Regions from separate parts of the Streptomyces sp. NPDC050988 genome, predicted to be linked through region 2. Evidence: riboswitches for the same ligand, from Rfam matches in the RefSeq annotation. Region 2 holds a riboswitch; each other region holds the start of a gene.
What was found. A riboswitch is a leader RNA that binds a small molecule or an ion and turns the genes downstream of it on or off. The one in region 2 is predicted to bind cobalamin.
Positions count from the first base shown of each region.

Region 1: another riboswitch for cobalamin. It lies ahead of ACIBEI_RS13455 (ribonucleoside-diphosphate reductase subunit alpha); the one in region 2 lies ahead of ACIBEI_RS36535 (cobalamin biosynthesis protein).
Region 3: another riboswitch for cobalamin. It lies ahead of ACIBEI_RS21095 (FecCD family ABC transporter permease); the one in region 2 lies ahead of ACIBEI_RS36535 (cobalamin biosynthesis protein).
Region 4: another riboswitch for cobalamin. It lies ahead of ACIBEI_RS10715 (ABC transporter substrate-binding protein); the one in region 2 lies ahead of ACIBEI_RS36535 (cobalamin biosynthesis protein).

Region 1 is NZ_JBITFQ010000004.1:485,371-488,710, forward strand. Features, by position in the region: gene ACIBEI_RS13455 (ribonucleoside-diphosphate reductase subunit alpha) at 1-1,935, opposite strand, end outside; cobalamin riboswitch at 2,074-2,245, opposite strand; gene ACIBEI_RS13460 (GNAT family N-acetyltransferase) at 2,278-2,796, opposite strand; gene ACIBEI_RS13465 (nucleoside hydrolase) at 2,876-3,340, opposite strand, start outside.
Region 2 is NZ_JBITFQ010000025.1:82,097-85,436, reverse strand. Features, by position in the region: gene ACIBEI_RS36545 (anion permease) at 1-792, shown strand, start outside; gene ACIBEI_RS36540 (hypothetical protein) at 806-1,027, shown strand; cobalamin riboswitch at 1,172-1,308, shown strand; gene ACIBEI_RS36535 (cobalamin biosynthesis protein) at 1,406-2,362, shown strand; gene ACIBEI_RS36530 (cobyric acid synthase) at 2,371-3,340, shown strand, end outside.
Region 3 is NZ_JBITFQ010000009.1:26,524-29,863, reverse strand. Features, by position in the region: gene ACIBEI_RS21100 (ABC transporter ATP-binding protein) at 1-715, opposite strand, end outside; gene ACIBEI_RS21095 (FecCD family ABC transporter permease) at 752-1,798, opposite strand; cobalamin riboswitch at 1,942-2,088, opposite strand; gene ACIBEI_RS21090 (hypothetical protein) at 2,320-2,916, shown strand; gene ACIBEI_RS21085 (N-formylglutamate amidohydrolase) at 3,083-3,340, shown strand, end outside.
Region 4 is NZ_JBITFQ010000003.1:554,037-557,376, reverse strand. Features, by position in the region: gene ACIBEI_RS10720 (TIGR03767 family metallophosphoesterase) at 1-945, opposite strand, end outside; cobalamin riboswitch at 1,178-1,365, shown strand; gene ACIBEI_RS10715 (ABC transporter substrate-binding protein) at 1,432-2,466, shown strand; gene ACIBEI_RS10710 (FecCD family ABC transporter permease) at 2,463-3,340, shown strand, end outside.

The DNA.
Region 1 (3,340 bases), on a different contig from region 2:
CTGCGGCTCGATGCACTCGTAGACGCCCGCGATGGACGCGATCGTCGCGGTGGGCGCGATCGCGAGCAGCAGCGAGTTGCGCATGCCGACCGAGGCGATCCGCTCTCGCAGCGCCGCCCAGCGCTCCGGCCAGTTCAGCTCCACGTCGTAGTGGTCCGGGTGCAGCACACCCTGTGCCGTACGGGTCTTCTCCCAGGCGGGCAGCGGGCCGTTGCGCTCGGCGAGATCGGCGGACGCCTCGTACGCGGCGAGCATGACGCGCTCGGCGATCCGGGTGGAGAGCGCCTTGGCCTCCGGGGAGTCGAAGGGCAGCCGCAGCTTGAAGAAGACGTCCTGCAGACCCATCGCGCCCAGGCCCACCGGTCGCCACCTGGCGTTGGAGCGGCCCGCCTGCTCGGTCGGGTAGAAGTTGATGTCCACGACCCGGTCGAGGAAGGTGACGGCGGTACGGACGGTCGAGTCCAGCCGCTCCCAGTCGATGACCTCGGTGGCCCCGGGGGCAGTGTTCACGAACGCGCCGAGGTTGACCGAACCGAGGTTGCAGACCGCCGTCTCGCCGTCGTCCGTGACCTCCAGGATCTCCGTGCAGAGGTTGGAGGAGTGGACCGTGTGGCCGGGCAGCGCGGTCTGGTTGGCCGTGCGGTTGGCGGCGTCCTTGAAGGTCATCCAGCCGTTGCCGGTCTGCGCGAGGGTGCGCATCATGCGGCCGTACAGATCGCGGGCCGGAATCGTCTTCTTGGCGAGGCCCTGCTCCTCCGCCTTGCGGTAGGCGGCGTCGAACTCCTCGCCCCACAGGTCGACCAGCTCGGGCACGTCGGACGGCGAGAACAGCGACCACACGCGGTCCTCGTTCACCCGGCGCATGAACTCGTCCGGGATCCAGTGCGCGAGGTTCAGGTTGTGCGTACGCCGGGCGTCCTCACCGGTGTTGTCCCGCAGCTCCAGGAACTCCTCGATGTCGGAGTGCCAGGTCTCCAGGTACACCGCGGCCGCGCCCTTGCGCCGGCCGCCCTGGTTCACGGCGGCGACCGAGGCGTCGAGCGTCTTCAGGAACGGGACGATGCCGTTGGAGTGCCCGTTCGTGCCGCGGATCAGCGAACCCCTGGAACGGACACGGGAGTACGCGATGCCGATGCCGCCCGCGTGCTTCGATAGCCGGGCCACCTGGTGGTAGCGGTCGTAGATGGAGTCCAGCTCGTCCAGCGGGGAGTCGAGGAGGTAGCAGGACGACATCTGGGGGTGCCGCGTACCGGAGTTGAAGAGCGTGGGGGAGGACGGCAGGTAGTCGAGGCGGCTCATCAGCCGGTACAGCGCGGCCACTTCGTCGACCGACCGGGTGCCCGCTTCTGAATCCAGCGCAGTGTCCTCGGCGAGACCGCTCGCCACGCGCAGCATGAAGTGCTGGGGCGTCTCGATGACGGACCGCGTGATCGGGTGCCGCAGCAGATACCTGCTGTGCAGCGTGCGCAGGCCGAAGTAGCCGAAGCGGTCGTCGCCCTCAAGGTCGATCAGCGCGTCCAGACGGGCCGCGTGGGTCCGTACGAACTCGGCGGTGCGGTCGGCGATCAGGCCCTCGCGGTGGCCGACCGCGACGGACTCGGAGAAGGACCGGACCCCCTGCGAGGCGGCCTCCTCGGCGATGCCGATCGTCAGCAGGCGGGCGGCCAGCTTCGAGTACACGGGGTCCTCGGAGATGAGGCCCGCGGCCGCCTCCGTGGCCAGCTCGCGCAGCTCCGCGGTGATCCCGTCGGCTCCCACGGAGGACCGGCCGCGCAGCGCGGCGGCGGCGACCCTGCCGGGATCGGCGTCGGGAAGGTCGGCGGTGAGGTCGGTCAGGGTCCGCAGCAACGCGGTTCCCGGTCCGTCGGCCTCGGCCCTGTCCTGCTGGTACTGGGGCGCTTTCGCTGAGACCGGATCGGCTGGCGCGATGGTCACGTGGGGCTCTCCCTCGCTCGGCACGGGGCCTGCGGGGAGAGGGGTTCGGGGCACACGGGGGTACACGCTCTGCGCAGCGGTACGCCGCGTCCACCGGCCCACTCCGCGAGGCCCGGACGTCATGGCACCCGGGCCGGGTGGCCTGGGCACGCTGTCGGCAGGTCCTCGGACTGACCAGGCGCACGGCTCTCCTCTGGGGACAGACATGCACAAGTACACCGTTGCGGGACAGTTCCGGATTCGCACCGGATTCCCCTGCGGCGACAGCGAGCATGAGCATACATCTTGTGCCGGGCTCGGGAAGCACCCCCACATGTTGTGTCGTGTCGGCTTCGGAGGGTGTCAGAGCGTCAACTCGTAGGTGAGCAGCATGATGTCGTCGAGGTCCGGGATCGGGTTCCAGTCGCGGTCGGGGGCGCGGGTGAAGCCGAGGCGTCCGTAGATGCGATGGGCGCTGTGCATGGTGCGCTGGGTGGACAGCACGACGCGTACGCAGCCGTCCGTGGCCCGGGCGCCGTCGACGCAGGCGCGTACGAGGGCCTCGCCCGCCCCGTGCCCGCGGGCCTCCCCGGCGACCGCCAGCATCCGTATCTCCGCCTCGCCCTCGCGCGCGATCTCGGCCATCGGCCCGCCGGACGGGACGAAGGTCACGCCGCCGACGACCCGCTCGCCCGCCCCTGCCCCCACCACGGCCACCAGTACGTCGGCGGCCGCGGCCCGCTTCGCCACGTTCCGCAGCTCGCCCAGATACTCGTCGCTCTCGCCGAAGTCGAGGAGCCCGTCCCCGAGATAGGCCTGCGCGGTGATCTCACCCACAGCCTCGTACTCCTCGGGCCTCGCCCGCCTGATCACGATGTCCATGCCTGGCAGTGTGCCCGAGGGGTACGGCGTGGGGCCGCCGAGTTTTTCCCGCACCAGGGCCGAGGTCATCCGTGGGGGCTCAGCCCACGGCCGGCCACTGCGGGAGGGTCGTGACGAAGTCCTTCGTGAAGTCGCGTGGGCCCGGGCCGAGGGCCACACGGCCCATGTGGCGGGTGCGGGCGGTCAGGGCGGGCGACTCGGTGTAGTAGTTCCGCTGGGCGGCCGAGGGGACGAACACGGTCTGGCCGCGGGTGAGTTCGCTGGCGCACTCGACGACGACGGCTCCCTCCGCGAGCGTCACGAACGACTCGTCCGCGCACACGCCCACGGCGAGCGGGTCGTGCAGCGGGCAGGAGTCGCCTCCGCCGTGGCGGCGGTAGGAGTCGGTGTAGACCCGCAGCAGCCGGGCCGCGAGCGCCGCGCCCGCCCCCGCCGCCTCCAGCGCGGCGAGGTCGGCGGGGCCGAAGAGCCACCGGTGCGAGGCGTCCAGGTCGACCATGGTGAACGGGATGCCGGAGGAGAGCACCACCTCGGCGGCGTCCGG
Region 2 (3,340 bases):
ATGCTCGCCACCCGGCTGACGTACCGGATCAGCGGCAAGGCCGGTGAGCGGGCGACGTCCAAGGGCTACCGCGCCGGTCAGATCACCTCCGCGGGCCTGGTCTCGCTGGCCCACGGCACGAACGACGCGCAGAAGACCATGGGCATCATCACGCTCGCCCTGGTCACCGGCGGTGTGATCGCGCCCGGCTCGAACCCTCCCCTGTGGGTCATCGTCTCGGCCGGTGTCGCCATCGCGCTCGGCACCTACCTGGGCGGCTGGCGCATCATCCGCACCATGGGCAAGGGCCTCACCGACCTCGCGCCGCCGCAGGGCTTCGCCGCCCAGACCAGCGCCGCGACGGTCATCCTGGCCTCCTCGCACCTCGGCTTCTCGCTCTCCACCACCCAGTCCTGCTCCGGTGCCGTGATGGGTTCGGGCCTCGGCCGCAAGGGCGGCGTCGTCCGCTGGTCGACCGCGACCCGCATGTTCGTCGCCTGGGGCCTCACGCTCCCCGCCGCCGGTCTGGTCGGCGCGGGCGCCGAGTTCCTCACCAAGCAGGGCACCTGGGGCATCGTCCTCACCGGCGCGCTGCTGATCGCGGGCTCCGCGGTCATCTGGGCGCTCTCCCGCCGCCAGCCCGTCACCGTCGACAACGTGAACGACGTCGACGGCGAGCCCGCCGGTGTCGTGACCACCGCCATCGCCGCCGTCACCCCGCCGCCGGCGGGCACGGTCGCCGCGGCCGACGAACTCAAGACCACCATCCCGGGCCCGGACGCCACCGAGCCCGCCCGTACGGCCACGGTGTAAGGAACCCACAAGCATGAAGATCGACTGGGCAGCCCTCGGCTCCGTCTTCGGAGTCAGCCTCATCGTCACCGTCGCCCTCGTGGGCCTCTTCACCCTCGGCATCGTCGGCCTCTCCAAGCGCGAGTCGGCCTCCGCCCAGGGCGACACCGCGACCCTCGCGGTCACGGGCGCGTACGCCTGCTTCGCCGCGTGCGCGGCGGCGGTGGCGTACGGGATCTATCTGATCGTCGTCTGACGCGTACGGCACCTCCGTCCCGCACACCTCCGTCCCGCACGACTCCGCCCCGTCGGCCCCCGGTCGGCGGGGCGGAGCCGTGTCCGTGTGTGGGCCTCAGCACACTCTCCCGTCGCAGGTCAACGGCAAGTTGACGGGTGTTCGTGGGCGTGGTGGACTGCCGGAGCCATGTACGGCGGCAGGAGAGGAAGCCGGTGCGAATCCGGCGCGGTCCCGCCACTGTTACCGGGGAATCGATACCCCGGGAGCCAGGAACTCTCGCCGTCGGTCTCGTCGAACCAGGGCGCGGACACCCTGAGTGAGGACAAAACGCCATGCGCGGCTGCCCAAGTGCCTTTCCAGCGACGGTTGTGCCCGACCTGACGGTCGGCTGAACCGATGCGTGCCGATCGCGTCTTCGCGTACGGCGCCGCCGCCGGCCTCCTCGGTGACCTGCTGCTCGGCGATCCCCGCCGGGGGCATCCGGTCGCCGCGTTCGGGCGGGCCGCGGGTGCCGTGGAGCGGGTGCTGTGGCGGGACCACCGGGGGTGGGGCGCGCTGCACACCGCCGTGTGTGTCGGCGGTGCCACCGGGCTCGCCGCGCTCGCCGGCCGTTCCGTGCGCGGCTCGGGCGCCGCGTCCGTCGCGTTGACCGCCGCCGCCACCTGGTCCGTCGTCGGCGGGACTTCGCTCGGGCGGGAGGCCCGGGCCATCGGCGGGGCGCTCGCCGCCGGGGACATCGAGGTGGCCCGCGAGCGGCTGCCCCACCTGTGCGGGCGCGATCCGCAGGCGCTGGACGCCGACGGGATCGCCCGCGCCGTCGTCGAGTCCGTCGCCGAGAACACCTCCGACGCCGTCGTGGGCGCCCTCGTGTGGGGTGCCGCGGCCGGTGTGCCGGGGCTCGTCGGATTCCGTGCCGTGAACACGCTCGACGCCATGGTCGGGCACAGGTCCGCCAAGTACCGGCGGTACGGCTGGGCTTCCGCGCGGCTCGACGACGTCGCGGGGTGGCCCGGGGCGCGGCTCACCGCCGTCCTCGCGGCCGTCGCGGGAAGCGATCCGCGCGGGGCCGTACGCGCCTGGCGTGCCGACGCCGTCAAGCACCCGAGCCCCAACGCCGGGCCCGTAGAGGCCTCGTTCGCGGGGGCGCTCGGCGTACGGCTGGGCGGGACGCTCTCGTACGCCGGGAGGGTCGAGCACCGGCCCGTACTCAATGGTGGGGGGCGGGCCGTGGAGGTCGGGGACATCGAGCGGGCGGTGCGGCTCTCGCGGCGCGTGGGTCTGCTCGCGCTCGGCGTGAGTGTCGCCGGGCGGCTCCTCGTCAACGGCCTTCGCACGAAGGGGCGTACGTCATGAGTGGGGGAATGAGCGGGCGCACGGGCGGCGGGCTGCTCGTCGCCGGTACCACCTCCGACGCCGGCAAGAGCGTCGTGACGGCCGGGATCTGCCGGTGGCTGGTGCGGCAGGGCGTCAAGGTCGCGCCCTTCAAGGCGCAGAACATGTCGCTCAATTCGTTCGTCACGCGGGAGGGCGCCGAGATCGGGCGGGCGCAGGCCATGCAGGCGCAGGCCGCGCGCGTGGAACCGACCGCGCTCATGAATCCCGTACTGCTCAAGCCCGGCAGCGACCGCAGCAGCCAGGTCGTCCTCATGGGCAGGCCCGTCGGGGAGATGAGCGCCCGTGGCTATCACGGCGGGCGGCAGGAACAGCTCCTCGGGACCGTGCTGGAGTGCCTCGCCGAGTTGCGGGGCACGTATGACGCGGTGATCTGTGAGGGGGCGGGCAGTCCCGCCGAGATCAATCTGCGGCGGACGGACATCGTGAACATGGGCATCGCGCGCAACGCGCGGCTGCCCGTGCTCGTCGTCGGCGACATCGACCGCGGGGGTGTATTCGCCTCCTTCTTCGGGACCGTCGCGCTGCTCTCGCCCGAGGACCAGGCGTTCGTCGCCGGGTTCCTCGTCAACAAGTTCCGCGGGGACGTGTCCCTGCTGGAGCCGGGCCTCGACATGCTCGAGAACCTCACCGGACGTCGTACGTACGGGGTCCTGCCCTTCCAGCACGGTCTGGGCATCGACGAGGAGGACGGGCTGAGGGTCTCGTTGAGGGGCTCGGTCCGGGAGTCCGAGGTCTCCTCCCCCGTCGGCGAGGACATCCTGCGGGTCGCCGTCTGCGCGATCCCGCTGATGTCCAACTTCACGGACGTGGACGCGCTGGCCGCCGAACCGGGCGTCGTCGTGCGGTTCGTGGACCGGGCGGAGGAACTCGTCGACGCGGACCTGGTCGTCGTGCCCGGCACCCGTGGCACCGTCCGGGCCCTGGAGTGGCTGCGGG
Region 3 (3,340 bases), on a different contig from region 2:
GATGCCGTACGGGATGCGCGCGGACCCCGAACACCCCGGCGAGCAGGTTCGGTTGGAGCACATCGTGCGGCGCACCCGAGGTGACGATTCGGCCGCCGTCGATGACGTACAGGAGATCGCAGTGCGCGGCGGCCAGGTTGAGGTCGTGCAGAGCGGCCAGCACGGTCAGGCCGCTGGCCCGGACCAGCGAGAGCACGTCCAACTGGTGGGCGATGTCCAGGTGGTTGGTGGGTTCGTCGAGGACGAGCACCCTGGGCTGCTGGGCGAGTGCGCGGGCGATGAGGACGCGCTGTCTCTCACCGCCGGACAGGGCGAGGAACCCGCGCTCGGCGAGGTGTGTGACACCCGTGCGGGCCATGGCGTCCGCGCACACGGAACGGTCCCCGGCGGCCGTACGGTCCCGGTGCGGCAGCCGGCCCATGTCGACCACTTCGGCGACGGTGAAGTCGAACTCGGCCGACGACTCCTGCGGCAGTGCGGCCAGCACCCGGGCGGCGGCCCGGGGCGACATGGCGTGTACGTCGTCCCCGTCGAGCCGTATGGTGCCCGCCGCCGGACTCAGCGCCCGGTACACGCAGCGCAGGAGGGTGGACTTGCCACTGCCGTTCGGGCCGACGAGACCGACGAACGCCCCGCTGTCCACGGCGAGTCGGATGTCGTCGACCAACCGGACTCCGGCGGCTTCGACCGCCACCCCTGCCAGGTCAAGCCGCATGGCCGCCCACCTTCCTCACGTCGGCCCCGGCGGCCATCAGCGGCCCCCGAAGGCGTAACCGCCGCGCCGCATCAGCAGCAGAAAGGCAGGCACACCCACCACCGCGGTGATCACCCCGACGGGCAGTTCGGCGGGTGCCAGCAGCAGCCGGGACAACAGATCCGCCCACAGGAGCAGGACGGCGCCGACGAGCGGGGCCACCGCCAGTACCCGCCGGTGATCGGCCCCGACCAGCATCCGCACGACGTGCGGCACCATCAGTCCGACGAACCCGATGGCCCCGCTGACCGCGACCACGGTGCCGGTCACGGCGGCGCTGACAAGGAACAACTCCCGGCGCAGCCGCCCCGGTTGGACACCGAGCGCGGCCGAGGTCTCGTCACCCATGGCGAGCGCGTTGAGCGCCTCGGCGCGCCACCGCAGCCACGCCCACCCGGCCGCCACGGTCACGGCGGCGAGCGGCACCTGCGCCCATGTCGCGCCGCCCAGGCTCCCCAGCAGCCACATCATGGCCGACCGTGCCGCCTCGCCCCGGGCCGCCCCGAACACCATCACGGTCGTGACGGCCTCGAAGCCGTACGCCAGAGCCGTCCCCGTCAGGATCAGCCGCAGCGGCGTCAGCCCGTGCGCCGACCGGGCCACGGAGTACACCAGCACCATCGCCGCGAGAGCCGAGACGAACGCCGACAACGACAGCGCCCAGACTCCCAGCCCCGCGAACGCGCCGAGCAGGATCACGGCGTTGGCGCCCACGGCGGCGCCCGAGGAGATACCCAGCACGAACGGATCGGCGAGCGCGTTGCGCACCATCGCCTGCACCGCCACACCGACGGCCGCGAGCCCCGCTCCGACGACAGCACCGAGCACGACACGCGGCAGCCGGATCTCCCAGACGATGGTGTACGCGGCCATGTCTCCGGCGTGCACCGTCCCGCCGGTGAACCCGGCCCACAGAAACCGCTGCACGTCCGCCCAGCCGACGCCCGCGGCCCCGAGAGCCACCCCGCACACGATCGACACGAGGAGCAACAGCCCGAGCCCAAAGACCAAGGGCACGACGGATATCCGGCTCGGCGTTGGGATCGAGGTCTGGCTCGGGCTCGGGCTCGGACTTCGGCGCACGGTCGGGGCGGTCCTTCATCTGGGCCCGCCTGAACATCAGGAAAAGAGGCAGCCCGTACGACACGCCGGCCGTGCGGTCCCCTCTCGCAGTCCACGGCGAGCAGTCAACGGGTCGCACCACCTGCGGGCGATCGGGCTCACGCGACGAACCACGGGTTCGCCACGCACACCGTTGCGGGTCAGCGCCGGACTCTCACCGGACTTCCCCCACAGGCAGCGACGGGAGCGTAGCAAACCGGGGAAGTGGCGGATGGGCTGGGCCACTTGACGTCGCAGTCAGCGACTGGATACTGGCGGAGGTTCCGACAGCAGTACGTCAGTACGTCTGATCGGCATCTCGAACAATGCTTGAAATGTCGGCCACGGCGTGGACTGTCCAAGCCGTCATCTCCGCACCCGACAGCCCAACCTCCACATCCCCCCACACAGGAGCCTTCTCCATGAGCCCACGACACACCCCGGAGCCCACTGAGCGAGCGGCCATGCCCTGGCGAAGGAAGGTGGCCATAGCCGCGCTGACAGGAGCCTTACTGGCCGGGCCCGGAGTCGCACAGGCCGCACCCCAGGCCGCCCCGGTCCCCAAGGAACAGGTGGCGGCGGCCACCATCACCTGGACCCTCGAACGGGCCGCCAACCCCACCCAGGACCAGCAGACGGCGTACAACCTCATCACGACGGCCATGAACGCCGCGGTGGCCCGCTACAACAACGTCAGCGACCTCGGCAAGACCATCACCGTCCGCTACGACCCGGGCGTCCCCACGGCCGACGGCAACATCAACGGAACCATCCGCTTCGGCAACCGCGGCTACATGACCGAGCGGACCGCGCTGCACGAGATCGCCCACACCATCGGCGTGGGCACGAGCTCCGGCTGGTCCTCCCTCGGGGGCAGCGGTACCTGGCGCGGAGCGCAGGCCACGGCCCTCGTCAAGCAGTTCGACGGTTCGGGTGCGACGCTGTCCACCGGTGGCGGGCACTTCTGGCCCTACGGCCTGAACTACGACAACGAGTTCTCGAACACGGCGGCCAATCGCCACGTCCAGATCGTCGCCGCCATGGTCCGCGACGGCCTGTAGCTCGGACGATGCTGGAGGGGTAGCCACTCCCGCGGTTCCCCGCGCGGCCCGCGTACCCCTCCAGCTGGGGCCCGTTGGTGTAGTAGGAAGGGTGCACATGCCCTGACGCACGACTCGCACCCGCGCTCACCGCCAACCCCCACGCGCCCGCATCGAGGACTCCAGAATGAACGACGTGTCGGCTTCCCACCGTCTCGTGGCCGGCGCGCCGGACTCCCCCGTGGTCCTGCATGTTCCGCACTCCTCGCGGGTGATCCCGCCGGGCGTACGGAGCGGCATCGTGCTCGAAGACACCGCCCTGGAACGGGAGTTGGACCACATCACCGACTCGCACACCGCCCGGATCGCGGCGACGGCAGCCGAGCGCTGCGCCACAGAACCCTGGCAGTTCGTCAACCAGTTGTCTCGGCTGGTCGTCGACCCC
Region 4 (3,340 bases), on a different contig from region 2:
CGCGTCCGTGGCAGGGACCGACAGCAGCTTGCGGGAGCCGACGGCGAAGTCGCCCAGCGCGGGTGACAGACAGCCGCCGGGTATGTCGTCGTGGTTGCCGACCGTGGAGTACCAGGGGATGTCGAGCCCCGGGCTGGTCACGGGCCGTATCGCGGCGTCGAGGAAGCCGGGTATGCGGGGCAGCCCGCGCCGCTTGTCCAGGTCGCGCAGGGCGGCGTCGTCCGGATGCCAGTACAGAGGCAGGCCGGAGTTCTGGACGCCTTCGTACGCCGCAGGATCCCCGCTGTTGGGAGTGATCCTGCCGCCGCTCATCAGCGTGAGGAACCACTCCAGTTCGATCGCGGAGTTGTTGTCGATGTTGTCGCCCGTCGTCATCACGAACCCGGGCGCGAGACCGGTGTTCGGTCCCTCTCCGAGCGCGTTCACCTGCTCCACGAGCGCCACCGCCCCGGCCACCCCCAGCGCCTCCTGGGCCCGCCACGCGGCGGGCCTGCGCGACCGCAGGAACTCGGTGCGCAGCGGGTTCTGCACATCGGTGAGGTGCAGGTCGGTGAACTGCACGAAGCACGCGAGCGGTGTGCGCCGGTCCTGGCAGCCGGTGGCGGCAGGAGCGAGATCTCCGCGTACGACCATGGGCCAGCCGGGGCCCGATACGAGCCGTCGGTAGGTGCCGTGCGCTTGGCCTCCGAGGCGGGCCGTCGTGTCCAGAGTGGTGGCCGCGTACGGCGCCGCGCGTCGCGGCGCCTGGCGTGCCGGTCGTCGGGTGGCGAGGGGCGGCTGCGGGGCCGCACTCTCCGCGGCTGGTTGCACGGAGGGGGTCGGGCGCTGCCGTGGGAAGAGGGTCGCGGCTCCTCCGGTCGCTCCCACCGCGACGGCGCCGGACGCCAGCAGAAAGCGACGACGGTCGATTGCGGATGCGGTCCCCGCCATTTCGGTCCCGGTCATGGGGCGGCCCTCCGGTGCCTCCTGGAGATTCACTGAGCGGAACCACTCATTCAGGCCGTGGGGGCAGGGGCGTGGGCGCGGGTGTGGCGTAGCCGTGAACACGGCCGGAACAGGTGGAGCGGCCGATGGGGCCCGTAGTGCCGGTCCGTCCGCCGCGTCCGTCGGCAGGTCCGAACGCCGGTCCGTCCCCGGTCTCTCCGCACGTCCGCCCGCCGGTCCGCGACACCCGCCGTGATAGCTTGCCGAGGCCAGTCGAACCCATGTACGTGGGTCAGGGAATCCGGTGGAAATCCGGAGCTGACGCGCAGCGGTGAGGGTGACGGGCGGGGCATCGGCCACTGGACCGGTATGACGGTCCGGGAAGGCGCCTCGTCCGGGTGACCCCGAGTCCGAAGACCTGCTGGCGGCCTCCGCGGTCACGCGCCGACGGGGGAGCACCGTACGACCGGGCTCCGCGTTCGAGCCCTCGACGCCTGAGGAACTCCCGTGCCCGTCGCACGTCTTGCCCGTCCCGCTGCCCTCGTCCTGTCCGGGGCCCTCCTGCTGACCGGCTGCGGTTCGGGAGACACATCGTCGGACACGGACTCCGGGAACTCCGGGCCCGCCGTCACCCTCGACAACTGCGGGCAGACCGTACGCGTCGAGTCCCCGCCGAAGCGGGCCGTCTCCCTCAACCAGGGCACCACCGAGATCATGCTCTCGCTCGGCCTCGCCGACCGCATGGCCGGCACCGCGACCTGGACCGACCCGGTGATGAAGGGCCTGGAGAAGGCGAACGCGAAGGTGGAGCGGATCGCCGACAACAACCCCTCCTTCGAACGTGTCCTGGACGCCGACCCCGACTTCGTCGCCGCCTCGTTCGTGTCGACGCTCGGCAAGGGCGGCGTGGCCACCCGGGAGCAGTTCGAGAAGCTCGGCGTGCCCGCCTACGTCTCGCCCTCCGACTGTGTCGGCAAGGACAACGCCTCGGGTGGTGACGGCTCACGGAAGAAGGCCCTCGGCATCGACGCCGTCTACGGCGAAGTGCGCGACCTGGCCGAGGTGTTCGGCGTCGAGAAGCGGGGCGAGCAACTCGTCGCCGACCTCAAGCGGCGTACGAAGAAGGCCACTTCGGGAATCGATGCCTCCGATGTCACCCTCCTGTACTGGTTCGCCAACTCCGACTCGCCCTACATGGCGGGCTGTTGCGGCGCGCCCGGCGTCATCACCCGGACCCTCGGCGCGAAGAACGTCTTCGACGACACGCGCGAGGAGTGGCCCCAGATCAACTGGGAGACCGTCGCCGACCGCGACCCCGACGTGCTCGTCATCGGCGACCTGACGCGCAAGTCGCAGACCGCGGAGTCCGCGAAGAAGAAGATCGAGTTCCTGGAGTCCGACCCGGTCACCAAGAACATGACCGCCGTGAAGAAGAAGCGGTACGTCCTGCTCAGCGGGCAGGCGATGAACCCGACCATCCGCACGGTCGAGGGTGTCGAGCAAGTCGCCTCCGCCCTGCGGGAGTTCGGGCTCGCCGGGTGACACGGTCGCGCCTGGGACTGCTCATCGCCGCGGGCGTCGCCCTGCTCCTCGCATCTGTCGCCGTCGCCATCACCATCGGCCCCGCGGACATCCGGGTCGGCGACGTCTGGTCCGTGGTCGCCTCCCATCTCGGCTGGGGCAGCACGGAGTTGACCCCGATCCGGGAGGGCATCGTCTGGGAACTGCGCCTGCCGCGTACGCTCCTGGCGGCCGTGTGCGGTGCCGGACTCGCCGTGTGCGGCGCGGTGATGCAGTCCCTGCTGCGCAACCCGCTCGCCGACCCGTTCGTCCTCGGGGTGTCCTCCGGCGCCTCGACCGGCGCCGTGATCGTGGTCGTCCTCGGCGTCGGCGGGGGCCTGGTCTCCGTCTCCGCGGGCGCGTTCCTCGGCGCGGTGCTGTCGTTCGGGCTCGTCCTGCTGCTCAGCCACACACTGGGCGGGGCGACGGACCGTGTGGTGCTGAGCGGGGTCGCCGCGATGCAGCTCTTCTCCGCGCTCACCTCCTTCGTCGTGATGACCGCCGCGGATGCCGAGACCACCCGCGGGGTGCTGTTCTGGCTGCTCGGTTCGCTGAGCGGGGTCGGCTGGACCGACGTCTGGGTGTGCTTCGCGGTCCTCGCGGTGACGCTGCTGGTGTGCCTCGGGTACGCGCGGACGCTCGACGCGTTCGCCTTCGGCCAGGACGCCGCCGCGACGCTCGGGGTCTCCGTGGCCCGTACGCGACTCGTGCTGCTGTGCGCCACGGCACTGCTGACCGCCGCGCTCGTCAGCTCGGCGGGCGCGATCGGCTTCGTCGGCCTCGTACTCCCGCATGCGGCAAGGGCGTTGGTGGGGGCAGGGCACGCCCGGCTGCTGCCGGTCACCGCCCTCGCCGG